4 regions of the Chryseobacterium sp. WG14 genome follow, and region 1 is predicted to be linked to each of the others. Evidence: riboswitches for the same ligand, from Rfam matches in the RefSeq annotation. Region 1 holds a riboswitch; each other region holds the start of a gene.
What was found. Region 1 has a riboswitch for cobalamin ahead of MP478_RS21705 (TonB-dependent siderophore receptor). Riboswitches for the same ligand answer to the same signal wherever they lie in the genome.
Positions count from the first base shown of each region.

Region 2: another riboswitch for cobalamin. It lies ahead of metE (5-methyltetrahydropteroyltriglutamate--homocysteine S-methyltransferase); the one in region 1 lies ahead of MP478_RS21705 (TonB-dependent siderophore receptor).
Region 3: another riboswitch for cobalamin. It lies ahead of MP478_RS05815 (acyl-CoA thioesterase); the one in region 1 lies ahead of MP478_RS21705 (TonB-dependent siderophore receptor).
Region 4: another riboswitch for cobalamin. It lies ahead of MP478_RS04815 (T9SS type A sorting domain-containing protein); the one in region 1 lies ahead of MP478_RS21705 (TonB-dependent siderophore receptor).

Region 1 covers NZ_JALCZD010000019.1:11,222-15,578, reverse strand. Annotated here, with positions in the region: gene MP478_RS21705 (TonB-dependent siderophore receptor) at 1-1,697, opposite strand, end outside; cobalamin riboswitch at 1,729-1,907, opposite strand; gene pafA (alkaline phosphatase PafA) at 2,076-3,722, opposite strand; gene MP478_RS21695 (hypothetical protein) at 3,827-4,357, shown strand, end outside.
Region 2 covers NZ_JALCZD010000003.1:407,321-411,677, reverse strand. Annotated here, with positions in the region: gene MP478_RS07920 (hypothetical protein) at 1-401, shown strand, start outside; gene MP478_RS07915 (Lrp/AsnC family transcriptional regulator) at 551-1,012, opposite strand; cobalamin riboswitch at 1,212-1,396, shown strand; gene metE (5-methyltetrahydropteroyltriglutamate--homocysteine S-methyltransferase) at 1,572-3,872, shown strand; gene MP478_RS07905 (Fur family transcriptional regulator) at 3,931-4,320, opposite strand.
Region 3 covers NZ_JALCZD010000002.1:566,726-571,082, reverse strand. Annotated here, with positions in the region: gene MP478_RS05825 (hypothetical protein) at 204-899, shown strand; gene MP478_RS05820 (HD family hydrolase) at 908-1,498, shown strand; gene MP478_RS05815 (acyl-CoA thioesterase) at 1,558-1,941, opposite strand; cobalamin riboswitch at 2,056-2,237, opposite strand; gene MP478_RS05810 (hypothetical protein) at 2,271-3,068, opposite strand; gene MP478_RS05805 (ATP-binding cassette domain-containing protein) at 3,101-3,763, opposite strand; gene MP478_RS05800 (DNA mismatch repair protein MutS) at 4,339-4,357, opposite strand, start outside.
Region 4 covers NZ_JALCZD010000002.1:346,364-350,720, forward strand. Annotated here, with positions in the region: gene MP478_RS04800 (AraC family transcriptional regulator) at 1-66, shown strand, start outside; gene MP478_RS04805 (aspartyl protease family protein) at 197-1,012, shown strand; gene MP478_RS04810 (esterase-like activity of phytase family protein) at 1,140-2,402, opposite strand; cobalamin riboswitch at 2,660-2,851, shown strand; gene MP478_RS04815 (T9SS type A sorting domain-containing protein) at 2,917-4,026, shown strand; gene clpP (ATP-dependent Clp endopeptidase proteolytic subunit ClpP) at 4,114-4,357, opposite strand, start outside.

The DNA of each region.
Region 1 (4,357 bases):
ATCACAAAATAAGAATCTAAGGCATCACTTCTTTTTTCATTGGAATCTGTATAGGTAAGCCCGTTAAACATTCCCTGTACATATACTTTCACAAAATCATATCGGTAGTCTATACTTCCTGTAAGTTTATGTAAAGGCACATACATAAGTTGTTTCTGAATATCAAGGTCCTTAGATTTCGTATAAGAATACCCAAGATTTGATTTCAACATATGCTTCCCGAATTTTTTTTCAAATTCCAGCTGCGACTCTACTCCATAAGACTCTACCCTATTGGTATTACTAGCTCCATAATACCCGGAAATTGTTGGAAGCCATTGGATCATATCACGGATATTCATATAGTAAGGAGCTATAGATAATTTAAAATTTCCTAATTTAAACTGGTTACTCCATTCAAACTGGTAGGAAGTTTCCGGCTTTAAATTCAGATTTCCTCCCGGCGTCCAGTAAAGATCATTAAATGAAGGAGCTTTGAAGTTTCTTGAAACACTTAGCCCTACATCATACCATTGGGTGGCATTCCATTTTCCTGAAAAAGAAAATAAGACCGGTGATTTAAAGTCTTCCACAAAATCTTTCTTGATTCCGGCTTCAAACCTTAAGTCTTTGGTAGGAAAATAACGAAGTAATCCGGCAATAGACCCGGCATTTCTGCTGATATCACCTATTTTTGAGCTTCCTTCTCCCTTACCTTTATTCACTTGAAATTCCCCGATAATATTGATATTCCATTTTGAATTGAGGAAGTAATTGAAATCATTTTTCAAAATATAATTCTTTCCGGCACCTCCACTGGTTTCCGGTTCTGCAATATCTCCAAAATATTGAAAATTTTCCTCGGTATAAGCTGCTTTAAATGAATTGCTGAAACGCGTGGTATTCCAATCCCAGGCCATCAGGTTTCTGAAATTCTGGGTATGATACTTTGTCTTGGTTTCCAGATCACCAAAACGAACAGGATAATGCTGTTTTCCGTTAAAAGTCTCTGATATCCATGAGATCTGATGATGGGGAGCAATTTTATAAGCTGCTGCTATATTGAAATTGGTATTGTAATACTTTCCGTTGTCATTCGTATACTTCTTTCCGCCCGCTTCTTCTACTTCATAATCATTCTGGCTTATAGAATGGCTTCCGGAAACTTTAAAGCTGAACTTATCATTGCTGTAAGAACCTTTAACAACATTATTATAAGTATTAAAAGACGCAAATTCTGAAAACAGGAAAGCATGAAACCCTTTATTAAAATCAAGGCTGTTATTCAAATGAATACTTCCCCCAATGGCGCCACTGCCATAAATAACACTACCTCCACCAGGTTTAATTCCGATCTGGTCATATCCAAACAAAGCCATATTATTGATATCTCCCTGTCCTAAAAAGCTGGAGTTAATATTAATTCCATTCCATACAAAAGCAGTCTGCTGGGCGGTAGTTCCCCTGAAAGAAGGTGAAGAAACAGCACCCCGTCCATTTTCTTTGATATACACAGGAGATTGAAATCTCAGTAATTCGGAAAGGTTAGTTGAGTTTTTTTCAGCATCTTCATTGGTAATATTCGTTACATGATGAAAGAGCTTTACTTTGTTCATCTGGCTGTCGAATACATAAATAGTATCCAAGGCCTTCTCTTGTCCAAAAAGAAAGCAGCCATAAGACGAAAAAAGCAGTACTAAAGATCTTTTTATATCCATACTAATTTACTCTTCCTCCGAAAGCAATATATATTTTGATTATTATTCTGGCAGGTCTCCTGACTTTCGCCTTCTGTACCTTCCCGTTTTTACACAGTGGTTTTTTACAGAAACTTTTGTTGCGATTTACAGTTGCGGGGACAGTCCGGGAGTTCCACCCGATTCCCTTTTCATTCCAATATATTGGAAACCATAATTTTTGCAAAGATAGCTTTTTAAATGTATTAGACAAAAAGTGAAATAACAGGTAAAAAATTACGTCTTATTCATAAGTATTAGAAAATCCTGTACAGCAACCGACCTTGATGAATACTATAAAAATAAAAGCTGCCTCCAATAGTTGAAAGCAGCCATTTATATATACTGATGTTATTTAATTTATTTACCCATCACTTCTGTAATTGGATTTCCAACATTTCCACTTGGAAACTGGATTTTCAATAAAGAAGAAACCGTAGGTGCAATATCTGTCATGTGGTATTCTTTATTGCTTTCTCCCTGCTGAACTCCCCAACCCATAAAAATCAATGGAATATGGGAATCATAAGAGTTCCAAACACTGTGTGTAGTTCCTGTTTTAGAATAAGGAGGAAGCATAGAGTCATGAGAAATCAACTGAATATCTCCGCTTCTCTGTCTGTTGATCCCATTGATAATTCTTTGTTTGATAGGCTCCGGAATACTGGCTTCCTGAACTCTGTCTACAGAAACAGCATATAAAACAGTAGGATCTTTTTCAAGTTCTTTTACCGCAAAATTTCTCACATCATCCAGCTCAAGTTTAGTATCTGCCAATACTTTTCTGTCAAAATACACCTGATAATTGTCTATAGCATTGATCAGGTTATCAGCACCAAATTTTTCTTTCAGTTTCTGATTAAGGTTTTTTTCCATGCCTTCTCCAAAAAAGCCTGTAGTAATTTTATGCTCTTTAAGGAATCCTACAGAATGAGCCCCTCCGTGGTCAGCTGAAAGGAAAACCGTATACTGCCCTTTTCCTACTTTTGAATCCAGGTAGCTGAAAAACTGAGCCAAATCCTGATCCAGTCTGATATAGACATCTTCAACCTCAATAGAGTTCGGTCCGTATTTATGACCTGCATAATCCGTAGAAGCTAAATTGATTGCTAAGAAGTCTGTAATATGGTCTCCCCCTAACTGCTCTCCTTCTACAGAAGCTTCAGCCAGCTTTAATGTCAATGTATTTCCAAAAGGTGTATAACGGATATTATCTTTCTTTGTCTGATAATCTTTCGCCAGATTGGTATATGGGAATGTAGGTGTTTTTGCACTTCCCAATAGACCTTCCCATGAAGAATTGTCAGGTGAACTTTCTGTATACTGATTGATCGGAAGTAAAGTATTCCAGCCGTTGGCTACTAATTTTTCAGGTAAATTCTGAGCATTGAATGATTGTATCCATTGTGGAAGCTCTTTCATATACCATGTACTTGTAATAAAGTTCCCGGTACTGTCGTCAAACCAGAAAGCTCCATTCGGAGTATGACCTGCAGGAAGAATAGAAGCACGGTCTTTAAGAGAAACTCCTATCACCTTACCCTGGAAGTTCGTGGCCAGTCTCAACTCATCGGTTACGGTTGTAGACCAAAGGTTTTTTGGAGAATGGCTTCCTGTTTTAGTATTGGTAGTTCCTACCGGCTGAACGCTGTCATCTGCCGTACAGTACACCCCTTTACCCGTTTCCTTATTTGTCCAGTCGTTTCCGGCAATTCCGTGGATTGCAGGTACAGACCCGGTATAGATACATGTATGTCCTAAAGCGGTAATCGTAGGGACATAAGGAATATGTACATTATTTAAAGAATATCCTGTATTCAACAGTCTTTTGAAACCGTCATTTCCATATTTACCATAAAAACGGTATAGATAATCCCAACGCATTTGGTCTACCACCAAACCTACCACTAATTTCGGTCTTTCCAGTTGAGTATTTTTGTTCTTCTGCGCATTGATTGTAACTACGGACAAAACAGCAGCTGCCGCAATTGAAATTTTCCTAAGCATCCAAGTAAATTTTTATTGACCACAAATTTAAGGGTTTTGAATGTTTTGGAGTGTGAAATTTTATTTAATTTTGATCAATATTCAATTCACCAATCAATTCATCCATGATTTTAGGAGTATACTGGTATTTTAAATTTCCTGAAAATTTATATCATTTTAAATATTTTAAGTTCTTGCAGGGATATGGCGGCCATGCCGACAATCCTGCCGGGCTGGAGACAAAAGTTCAGGTGGATGATATTGAAAATTTCCTCTACAGGCTGGAAATTTTAAAAGCAGAATTCCCTTACACCTATTTACAGCTAAAAATCAATGGCAATCAGGTGATGATGACTATTGGAAATGATCAGCTTTTTGACTATTACTTTCAGTTAGCTGCTGAAATTGAAAAACTGTTGACAGATCAAAATACCATACTTTTAGATGAGCAGATTCCTTTTGAAATTCAGTATACCAAAAACTATCTTCCAGAGAGGAAAATATTCAGAACCATAGAACATCGGTTTATTCAGATGACAGGTTCAGACTTCAGACAGAATAATGCCGAAAATTTTTCAATAAGAGTTGACTGTAATATTCCGCTGGCATATAAAAAGGATTTCATTAATGATTTGGTTGCAATATGCCATGAAGAA
Region 2 (4,357 bases), on a different contig from region 1:
CAGAAAATATCTCAAAGTATAATACCGGCGTATGTCATGATGTAGTAGCTTATGCTTTATACATGCGAGGTGCCCGGATAAGCCCGAATCAGCTTGCTGAATCAGCAGGACAAAAATGGCTGACTGTATTCAGATATCCGGAAGGAGAAAAGTGGGATGGATACGCTCCCATTCCGGCAGGAAAAGCAATCGGCTTCTACAGACTTATCGACAAAACATGGTTTCATTCAGCAATTACTACAGGAAATGGTAACGAAATCCGATCTGTAAACGGATTCTCATTAGGATCAGCATGGTCTGTTCCCGTAGATATGGACTGGGTTTTCTTAGGTAAAAGAAATTCAGACGGAACCTTTAATTATGACGGCACTAAAATAGAAGTGTACATTTCACCTTTATAAGGAGCCTAATAAGACAGAAGCAATTTTTAATAAACTGTTTCTGTCTTATTTTTATTTCTTTTTCTTCTGAAATAACAGGAATTCACCCATCGATTCCTTTATTTTCTCCAAATACCCGTTACCAGCTAAAACGATTGTACTCAAAAATATCAGATTGTTAATCCATGGGTATTTTTTACTTCTGCCATTACAAACGTACTGTGCGTACTTCCGATAGAATCTACAGAACCCAGTGTGTTGAATACAAAATCCTGATAATGTTTCATATCCCGGACCTGAACTTTCAGCAGGAAATCAAAATCTCCGGAAATATTATAACATTCTGCCACTTCTTCTATTTCCAGAATTTCATTAACGAAATCATAGCCTACAGAACGGTCATGAATTTTCAGCTTGATCTGGCAGAAAACGGTAAAACCCCGGTTAAGCTTATCCGGATCAAGAACCGCAGCATATTTTTTCACATAGCCTTCCTGTTCCAGACGTTTCACCCTTTCAAAAACAGGAGAAGGGGAAAGATTAATTTCTTTGGCAAGCTCCTTAACGGTAAGTTTTGCATTTTTCTGAAGCAGTCTCAGCAGCTGTATATCTTTGGTATCAAGATGTTCCACAGGATATTATTCTTTTTAGTATTAATTTTATTCAAAATTACAGAATTATATTCTTTTAAAATAAAATTATACAGATTTATTTACTTTATTTAAAACTATTTATTATTCGTTTATTCTGTATTTGTAAATTTACACAAAATTAAAATCTTCTATTAGCACAGATAGAAAATGTAATTGATAAGAATAGTTCTTTACAGATACTTCATCAAACAGGAGAGGTTTTACGTAAGGTAAATTAATAGGGAATCGTGTGCAAATCACGAGCTGTCGCGCAACTGTAAGTAACATACCAAAGGGTTCTGTCCTTGTGATCCACTGCCTAAGCGGGAAGGACGACAGAAACTGTTACAAGTCAGGAGACCTGCCTTTACTGAATTGACAATGCTTTCGCGGTCTGAAGCTTTGGGTCATACAGATGATATACTTTTTAGTACGTTTTTCCAAGAGTAAAACGGAACTGTCAGGTATGCATTATTTCCCCAAAAAATCTTACCGGCAAAAGCATTACGAAGCATTCAAAGAGCTTTTAAAAATAAGTTTAATTAAAAGTTTAAAAAAAATGCAAACGCACATTCTTGGCTATCCGCGAATTGGTAGCAAAAGAGAACTCAAAAAAGCCTGCGAGCAATATTGGTCAGGCAAAATCCTTTTGGAAGAACTTCTTACTACAGGAAGGAATATCTGCAATCACAATTGGAATATTCAGAAGGAGGCAGGGATAGACCTTATTCCATGTAATGATTTTTCCTATTATGATCAGGTACTGGATATGAGCTTAATTGTAGGTGCTATTCCGGTACGTTATCATGAAGTAGCCCTTAAAAAAAATAATTCAGAGCTGGATCTGTACTTTGCGATGGCCAGAGGATACCAGAAAGACGGGCTGGATATCACGGCCATGGAAATGACCAAATGGTTTGATACCAATTATCATTATATTGTTCCTGAATTTTATAAAAATCAGCAGTTTACACTGACTTCCGACAAAATATTCAACGAGTTTGCAGGAGCTAAACAAGCAGGAATTAATTCCAAGCCGGTACTCATCGGACTTGTTTCTTATCTTCTTTTAGGAAAGGAAAAAGAAGAGGGATTTGATAAACTGGATCTTGCCAAAAACCTTCTTCCGGTATACACTGAAATCTTAACAAAACTTCAGGATCAGGGTGCTCAATGGATTCAGTTTGATGAGCCGTTTTTAACTTTAGATGTAACAGAGAAAGCAAAAGAAACCTACCAGTACGTTTACCGGGAACTTAGAAAACAATTCCCACTGCTAAAATTCATCGTTGCGACCTATTTCAATGGATTGAAAGACAATGCATCTCTTGCTGTGTCACTTCCTGCAGACGTTCTGCATATAGACCTGGTGAGAAATCCTGAGCAGCTGGCAGATATTTTACATACTGTTCCTGAAAACTTAAGCCTGTCATTAGGAGTGGTAGACGGAAGAAATATCTGGAAAAATGATTATGAAAAATCTTTGGCTTTCATTAAAAAAGCTATTGAAAAACTCGGTACAGAAAGAATTTTTGTGGCTCCGTCATGTTCATTGCTTCATTCACCTTGTGATCTGGATTTTGAAACGGCCCTTCAGCCTGAAATCAAAAACTGGCTGTCTTTTGCAAAACAAAAAGTGAAAGAAGTCGTAAGTCTTAAAGCTCTTGCTTCAGGAACTGAGGACGAAAGTATCCTTGCAGATTTTGAAGACAATAAAAAGGCTGTGGCCGGCAGAAAAACATCTTCTCTTATCCATAATGATAAAGTGAAACAAAGAGTAGCTGCCATTACTGAAGAAGATGCTCAGCGAAAGAACTCATTTAGAATCCGTAAAGAAAGGCAGCAGGAATCATTACAGCTTCCGCTATTCCCAACCACAACCATAGGCTCATTCCCGCAAACTACAGAAGTAAGAAGCTGGAGAGCCCAGTTTAAGAAAGGAGATCTTAGTGCAGAACAATACGATGCTTTATTAAAAGAGGAAACTCAGAGAACCATTCGCTGGCAGGAAGAAATAGGAATTGATGTGCTTGTTCACGGAGAATTTGAACGTAATGACATGGTTGAATACTTCGGGGAAAAGCTTGAAGGATTTATTTTCACTAAAAACGGCTGGGTACAGAGCTATGGAAGCCGCTGCGTAAAACCACCGGTTATTTTCGGGGATATCTCCCGCCCTGATCCAATGACTATATACTGGTCTCAATATGCACAATCCCAAACCAATAAATGGGTAAAAGGAATGCTGACCGGTCCTGTTACTATCTTGCAATGGTCATTTGTACGGGATGATCAGCCCCGTTCAGAAACCTGTAAGCAGATTGCTTTGGCCATCCGTGATGAAGTAGTGGATCTTGAAAAAGCAGGAATCCGAATCATCCAGATTGATGAACCTGCTATAAGAGAAGGTCTTCCATTGAGAAAAGCAGAATGGCAAAACTACCTGAAATGGGCCGTAGAAGCCTTCAGAATCTCAGCAAGTGGAGTAGAAGATGCTACCCAGATCCATACCCATATGTGCTATTCTGAATTTAATGATATTATTAAAAATATTGCCGATATGGATGCAGATGTCATTACAATAGAATGTTCGAGATCCCAAATGGAACTTTTAAATGCTTTTGCAGACTTTAAATATCCAAACGAAATAGGTCCCGGAGTTTATGATATCCACTCTCCAAGAGTACCTTCTAAAGAAGAAATGATTGAACTTTTAAGAAAAGCTCAAAATGTAATTCCAGCCACCCAGTTATGGGTAAACCCTGACTGTGGCCTCAAAACAAGGCATTGGGAAGAAACTGAAAAAGCTTTAATTGCAATGGTAGCCGCTGCTAAAGAAGCTTCAGCAGCCTATGCATAATCATTGCTTGTTCCAATATCATCATGAAAAAGCATCTCCAGGGATGCTTTTTCCTTGTTTAAGCATGCGCACATCTCGGACAGATTCCGCTGATGATAAAGTTATACTCCTGAGCTATAAAATTCTCGGGTAAACTAATTTCGGGTATCGCATTTTCAATACAGGTAACAGAATGGCATTCTTTACAATTGAAATGAACGTGATTATGAAAATGTTGTTCGTGAGTACATTTCCCGCTACACTTTGCAAAATTAACGACCCCATCAATATTGACTATCTTGTGAATAGCACCTTCGTTTTCAAGCCTTTCCAAAACTCTGTAAATGGTAACCCTGTTACACAAGTCTCCTAATTTCTTCTGAATATCAGAATGGGTAAGAGCCACCTCAGAATCGTTGATAAGGTTCAGAATCTCAGTTTTGGCATGGGTATTTCTAACTTGTCTCATATTTTTAATGCAACAAAGTTGCGTTATTTAAAATTTT
Region 3 (4,357 bases), on a different contig from region 1:
GTTAAAAAAGGAATGAGACCAGAATAGTCCCAAAAATGGTAAATAAATGAAGATAGGCTGAATAGAAATGGAGGTGTTCTATAGCAAATCTTGAATAAAATTCATTCTTTATCTACGGCCAAGAGATTTTGAAATGGGCGTTATGATTTGTATTTTTGTTGTAATAATTTATAAAAAAACACCTAAATCTATTTGCTATTACTATGAAAATTTTGAATTATTACAGAAGTTTATCTGCATGTATTCTGCTAGGCCCTTTATGTTTTGGACAATATCAGTTTGAAGTTAAAGAAGTATCAAAGAACTATAATAATGCTATTATTAATATTGAAAATTGCTTTGATGAGCAGTGTAAAGACAGGGGAACAATAGAACTGTATGACAATAAGAACACCAAAGTTCAGACTTTTACTTCCGAAGATCTGGTATTTTATTTAAACAAAGGTCAAAAATTGGTACCCGGAAAAATGATTCAGCTGACCCATGAGGAAAGTCCTTTCATTATTGATGATTTTAACTTTGACGGAACGGAAGATATAGCTATTAGAAACGGAAATAAAGGAAATTACAGTAGTGCATCCTATGATGTCTATGTATTTAATAGTACCAGAATGGCATTTGTGAAAAGTGAGGAGCTTACGGAAATTGGCTCCAATTATTTTGGATTATTCGGTGTAGATGCCAAGCGTAAGCGCCTTGTTGCCACAGGAAAATCCGGATGTTGCATGATTTTTACTACAGAATATCAAGTAATTCCTAACAAAGGATTAGAAAAGGTATTGGAAAGGGAAGAAGATATGACCAATGAAGACCGTGTAAAAGTGATTACCAGGGAAAAAATAAATAACAAATGGGTTACCAGAACCAAGGTATATCCGGCAGGGCAATATAATAGATAAATAATACAATGAAAATTCAGAAAGAAATCGATTTTATCCTGGCAGTAGATGCTTTGAAAAACGTACAAAGAAGAAATTATAATGCAGATGATTCAAGAAGGGAAAATACTGCAGAACACTCGTGGCAGATTGTTATTCTTGCACAGATTTTATATCCTTATGCAAAAAACCGTGCTGATATTGACCTCCTGAGAGTTATCAGAATGCTTTCCATTCACGACTTGGTTGAAATTGAGGCTGGCGATACTTTTCTTTTTGATGAAAAAGCGATGGTTGGCAAGTTTGAAAGGGAAAAAGTTTCTGCTCAAAAGATCTTTGGAATTTTAGACGAGCCGTTACGTTCGGAGTTTTTCAATTTATGGCTGGAATTTGAAGAAGAAATAACGCCAGATGCTATTTTTGCGTGTGCTATTGACAGAATTATTCCTTTTATCCTCAATTCACATACCTCAGGAAAAAGCTGGACAGAAGCCGGAGTTACGGAAAAACAAATTAGAAGCATGCTTGAAAATGCCATCTGCAGAGCTTCTGATGAGATGGGAGAGGCTTTTGAATTATTGCTGACCAGAAGTCTGGAAACCGGAAAAGTGATCAAATAAAAGCTTAGTTCTTACTATAAATAGTTTCGGGCGGCCAAAGGCCGCCCGAAACTTTATAATTATAGGATTTGGATTGGCTTTTTGAATTCATCAATGGCTACAAAAGTAAAGTCGCCAATGATTGCTTTTTCTCTTTCGTAAGAATACATCTGTTCCGTGTAGATCTCTACATTGACCTTCATACTGGTTTTTCCAACGTAGGCAACCTTTCCGATCAGCTCAACGATAGTTCCGGCAGGGATAGGTTTTTTAAAATCAATTTTATCACTGCTTACGGTTACCACTCTTTTTCTTGCAAATCGGGTAGCAGTAATGAAGGCTACTTCATCCATCAGCTGCATAGCCGTACCTCCAAAAAGTGTATCATAATGATTCGTTGTATTAGGGAAAACCGCTTTAAATATTCTGGTTTCAGATGCTTCAATTCTTTCTTCTGTAGTCATATTTCATTATTAATTAAAGCGAAATGAAATACTATTAAAACAACAGAATAATAACAGGAATCCAAGAAATCCCTGAAAAAATCCATCAGATCAATAAACTTCATATCGCGAAAGTTTTTTGTTTAAGAAAAAGGCAGGTCTCCTGACTTGTAACATCTTTTATCCCCTTCCCATGCCCCGCACAGTGGATCTTAATAAAAGACTTCAGTTACTTACAGTTGCGCGACAGTTCGTGATTTTCACACGATTCCCTTTTTAATCTGCTGTTAGGCAGAACCTATTTCCATGATGAATAAGCGTTAAACTTTTTCGGGGCAAAAATAATGAATTTATTCCGGATTATGGTAAATAATCTGACTGATCACTCTTCCTTTTTTAATGGTCCAAAGACTTGTATATCTGTATTCTCCTGAACCATTGATCATATAAAGAAAGATATTGTCGTTATCTAAAGAGGTTACCGCCACATTATTGAAATCCATGGTGGGCTGAAACATGTTTTTGATAGCTTCCCTTACAAAAACAGAACCTCTTCCAGGCTGCTGAACCCTGATTGATTTAATTTCGGTCATGCCTTCAGGGAGATCATTGCCTATTCCCCATGGCTTTACTTTATCGATAGTAAGGAGTTTTCCATCAGCATCTTTCTCCTTTTTACGGTATCCGGCATTGGATGGGTAAATATCAATAACTACTTTACTCCTTTGGGCTGTGGGGATTTTAGGGTCAGAATTATCGGTGAAAATAAGCGACTTTCCATTCTTGGATTTGGAAGGTGTATACTGGGGAAGCTGGTCAATATAAGCAATACGATCTTTATTTACCATTCCTTCCTTATCAAGAGTTTCATACCTTACAAAAGGCTTTTCCTCGTCCTGTTTTTCAGGATATTTGATCCAGATCCATTCCGTTTCTCCCGGCGCCGGCTTTACATAAACAAAAACATCCCCTTTACGCATACGGATCTTATCTACAATCTTCCTGTAATTATCCTTATGTACGCGTACATTGGCATATCCTTCTTCAGCTTTTACCACTCCAAAAGGAACCTTATTCTGGCCTTTAACCAATGCTAAAGAGAAAATACTAAATGCAGATAGATAGAATGCTTTGCCTACTGAAATCATTATAATAAATTTTTGATCCCCAAATATATAAATTAAATGCTTTTCGGAAGATAATTATACTGTTGCAGTTCTTTTAAATCTTGTATTTTCTTTAAATGAGAGTCTGAAAGAAGATATACATTATCTGAAATATCTAATACATCCACATAATGATGATCTGAAATAATGAAACCTTTATTCTCAGATTGGATCTGGAGAATCATTTTAAGCTTATCAATAGCTTTTGGAGAAAGATTGTGAAACGGTTCATCCAGCAGTACAAAGTCTGCTTTAGAATGGATAATCAATAAAGCTTCAATAAGCCTCAGTTCTCCTCCTGAAAGATTTTTAGGTTTTTCATTGAGAAAGGGACTGATCAATTCTGAAGTAAGAAGATGATCGGTATCTTTCTTGTCACAGAAAAGAGGAATCAAATGTTTAATCTTGTTATTTTTAGGTAAAAATGAATGTTGAGGAAGATAAGAGATTATACTTTTCCTGTCTGACAGTTTTTTTAAAACTTTACCTTGACATCGTATAAACTGGGAGTCGCTGCTGATCACTCCAAAGATGATTTTTAATAACGTTGATTTTCCAGATCCGTTTCTCCCCAAAAGTCCTATAATCTGGCCCTTCTCACATCCAAGATAAATATCCTGTAGGATTTTCTTGTCTTTAAAAGATTTTGTGACACTGTCAATATGAAGCTTATTCATAAGAACTGAGTGATGAATTTTATAATTAAACTTATTAAAACTGTTGTGATCCAAAGAAATGACCTTGAAAACCCAAAATTAGCATAAAAGTAATATTCATTCTTAAACCTTAGTTCATAAATAAAATAATGAAGAACAGGTAAAATTAAAAGAAAACTGAGCCCGAATGCTTTAGAACTGAATGGTAATAGTAAAGACAAGACTAAAGAAAATAATATGGTAGCGGGTATTATTTTTTTGTAAAAAATCCAGAGAACAGATAAACTTTTAGTCATATCTCAAATATATCATTTCTGGTTAAAAAGAAGAAGGAGAAAATTGATAATTATAAATGAACTTTCATTACCCTTCAAAAAGAATTTAAAGATAAAAAGAGTATTTTTAATAACACCCTTTTTATCAGATATGTAATTTAAGAGCTGGAATTATTTTTAGCGGCCCATAAATAGTCTCCGGATTATTTTTCAGGAAAATAAGAAATAAAGTACAAAAAGAAAGAGAGCATCTCATGATGCTCTCCATTAGTTATTTTAGATTAATTTTCAAATTCTCAAATTAACGCATTCTCCAATTGATTAAATTCTTTCAAGTTCC
Region 4 (4,357 bases), on a different contig from region 1:
GCTTTTAAAAAACACACTACTTTAACGCCCACAGAATATAGAAATACGTATTATAAGAAGAATTAGTCAAACACTTTATTTCTTTTTTATTTGGTTCGACTTTTTAAAATCGGTCGCTTTTCATAACATAATAATTCAAATTTGTCTGCTATAAAACAGAGACTATTTTTGTCTCACAGACTAAACAAAAAGGATTATGAAAACAAAGAAAATATTTTTCAGCGTACTATTTTTAGGAGCAAATATCTGGGGATTCGGACAGGACACCATAAGGCTAAAACCCTATATTGAAAACATGAAAACTGTAGAGGTGTCTATTGAAGGAAAAAAATATAATTTCCTGTTTGATACCGGTGGAGCAGAAACTATTATTTCGCCAGAAATCGCAAGGCATCTTAATAAGAAAATATATGGAAGTTCAACAGGATTTAGAATGAGTGGAGAAATTATTAAATCTCAAAAATCAGATGGTATTTCCATTACTATAGGTTCTACAAAAATAGACCATCCAACAGTCGCTGTTTTTGATATCATGGCCATTTTACCAAAAGAATTCCCTAAAATAGACGGTGTTATTTCATTAAAATCATTTGCTGCCCACATCCTGACTCTTAACCTTGCCAACAATGCTATTATTATAGAGAATCATTCTTCATCACAAAAAGCAACGCAAGGAAAAAGCCTTATTCCCAGCAGATTTGCCAATGGGCTGGAAGCTACTGAACTCAATATTTTTTTGAATATTCCAAGGGACAATCAATCATACTGGTTTCTTTTTGATTCCGGAAACAGCGGTCCCCTGCTTTTATCTACAGAAACAGCCAAAAGCTGGAAGCTGCCGAAGGATAAAGATGATATGAATGTTGAGAGTCAGTTTATTATTGGCAAAAAAACATTCAGTTCAAGATCATTTACAAGAGATATTATTTATGATGGTGTACTCAATTTTGAAACCCTTTGTAAATATATTTTCACGATTGACTTTAAAAACAGTAAAGTTTGGGTAAAGTAATATAACAGAAAGATAATATCTTTTTCACTTAAAAAGCCAGTAATTTTCATATTGATGAATTCTTCATACAGAGATCATGAAAACGGCGGAATCTTCGATTCCGCCGTTTTCTTTAAAAAAAATCTAATTATTGAATATCGACTACATACATCGTTCCTTTGTCTAATTTTCCTGTTTTAGGAAGAATTTTGGCTTTAGGATTTCCGTTTCCATCATCTACCACTCCAAAATCATCATCATTAAAAACGGCCAGTTTATTATTTCCCAAATAAACAATTCCTTCAAACTTATCATGCTCATAGCCCAGTTTTGCTACGAGATCCACCGCCAGTTTTTTAGAAACAGGTTTTATTCCGGCATTTGCAATCTCATCCCAGGTACTCTGTTCCAATGCTTTATTATTAATTTTCATTCCGTCTACAGCCGTCAGATCCGTTCCATTAACGTCTGTAGCTCCGGATATATTGATTCTGTATACTTTTTTTATTCCTCCCTGTGTTCCGAAATTTCCGTCTCTTTCAATCACCAGGAATTCATTATTACTTAATGCTGTAATATCACAAACCGAATCAGAAGCTCCGCCATCCTGTTTGTATACATACTGTTTCGTCTGTCCTGTAATAATATCGAATGTTACGATTCTTGTTAATGTAGTATTGGTTGCCAATGCTTTAGTGGGAACCAGCATCGTAGACTGTATTGTTCCTACCAGTGTTCTTCCATCCGGAGTGATACAAAGTCCTTCCATACCTCTGTTGGCCCTTCTTTTGGCTAAAACTGCAGGAAGTTTTCTTGTTCCTGTATTCACTCCAATTGGGCTTATCCTTTCCATTTCTACCCCTTCTGCATTATAATGAACGATATGCGGACCATATTCATCAGAAACCCAGAATGTTCCATCCGGAGCTGCCACAATACTTTCACTGTCCAGACCATATGTATCTGTTCCTAACATATTTCCTGAAGCATCATAGGCTACTTCACCGGTACTTCCCATTCCTATAGGATTTGGAAGTCCTGTGATAGGCTGGCCTGAAGGGTTTTTAAGTTTAATATATTGAATGACCTCGATATTACCTTCTGCATTGATTTTAAAATGCATAATCGTTGGGGTAAAATTAGGGACAAGAAATTTTTTACCGCTTAAGTAATCTGTATTCGGACCACGGTCTGTAATGACATAAAATTCTCCTTTTCTTGTAGGATGGGCCGCTGCTCCGGATCCAAATCCTCCGTTGATCACATCTACTCCATTGATAGTTGCCAATTTTGAAAAAGCAAATTCCTGCGGAAGCTTAGAATAATTAATCTCCTGATTACTGGTGGTGTCATCATCTTTACAGGATGCCAGCGCCGTTAACACAAATGCGGATAGTAGCAGTCTTTTCATATTCTCTTTTATGGCTGCGAAAATATAAATTGATTGTAAACTGATCTTGAATATAATGATAATTGTATTTTAACAATGGAGCCATGAAAATGAATTTAATATAAACAGTAAAACTTTTGGTTAAATCCGAAAACCTAACAACATCTTCAATTTAATTATCAATTCAAAAAAACATAGCATTAAAAACCATTCAGCTTCAGGGAAAATATAAAAACTAAAAGATAATTCACAAAACAGGACCCAAAAATTTATATGATATATTTGCGGCGTTTTAAGGTTGAACACTGTTCATTAATAGGGAATCAAGTGAGAATAAAATTTAATTCTTGAGCTGTACCCGCAACTGTAAGCTGTTTTACTTATAGCAAAATACAACCACTGGATACTGATCCGGGAAGGTGTGCTATAGGATGCAAGCCAGGAGACCTGCCTTATCCATTGTCACTTCAGGATCGTGATTATTGTCACTTTTCTTAAGTAAGTTTCGGGAATAAAACTTTAATTTAATTATATCATGAGAAAAATCTATTTTTTTTTCTTACTGCTTTTTATGCAGTTTTTGTCTGCCCAATTTACAGAGAACGACATTAAGTTTTGGGTAGGAACAGGTTCAAAGAAAGCCTATTTCATTGCAGATTTTAACGATAATAATTCTCCTGCTTCTTATGCATGGGGGTACCGTTTTGATGCGGATGGTTTACTGATGGAAGACATGATCAACGCTATTGTAGCTGCAGAACCTCAAATGGAGATTGATATTCCTTCAGGTTTTCTTCAAAGCTTTCATTATAATCATCATACGCCGGATATTGATGACAGCTGGATCCCATGGTCCGGAGCCAGCGCAGGAAATATGACATGGAACAACGGCCCGGGTTATACACCTCTGAATGATGGAAAATGGTACGGAATTACTTATGGAATTGATGATGCTGACACTCCGCCTTCTACACCTGTTGCGGCATACAGCTCACAATGGTATGTTCCCTCTCAGATTACCAACTGGATAGGAACAGGAAGTAATAAAAGCCTGGTAGTGGTTGATTTTGGAACCAATCAGTCAAACGGAAATGCAGATTCTTTTGTGTTTGGAATTAAATATAACGGAAGCATCACAGCCGAGCAGGCCTTACAGCTGATCCGGTCTCAAGCCTCTTATTTTAATTTCACCTCATCAAACAGCCAGATTTCTGCTCTTTCATTGAATAGTTTTACAGGAAACGCCACAGTGGCAGACAGCTGGAAATTATATAAAGGAAAAGATCTCTCAAGCTGGCAAAAGAAGTATGACCTTTCCCAGATTCAGTTAGCCAACAATGACTGGATGGGTATAAGTTTCGGACAGAGAAGACCATTTATCCCTACGGAAGCAGCCGATTCTATGCTGGGAGTTTCTTCTGTCACAAAGAAAAAATTCAGTATTCATCCTAATCCTGCAAATGATTTTATCCAGATCGAATCCATTGAAAAATATAAAGAAATAAATATCTACTCTTCTTTAGGCCAAAAAGTAATCACTTCCCAAGCCACAAAAATTGGTATTCATTCTTTGAATTCAGGTGTTTATTTTGTTGAGATAAAGACAGCAGATACTTCAACCATCCATAAAATCATCAAGAAGTAGAACATCCTATGTGAAATGCTTTTTCATACAATGATAAAACAAAAAAACGCACCGTATTGGTGCGTTTTTTCCGATTTCCAGTATCGATTATTTTTTCTCTGTTGATCTCTGTAAAACCTCATCTACCATTCCGTAGCCTTTAGCTTCTTCAGAAGTCATCCAGTAGTCTCTGTCAGAAGATTTTTCAACCCACTCGTAAGTTTGTCCTGAATGATGTCCGATGATCTCATAAAGCTCCTGCTTTAATTTCAACATCTCTCTTAAATTGATTTCCATATCAGAAGCAACCCCTTGTGCACCTCCTGAAGGCTGGTGAATCATTACTCTTGAA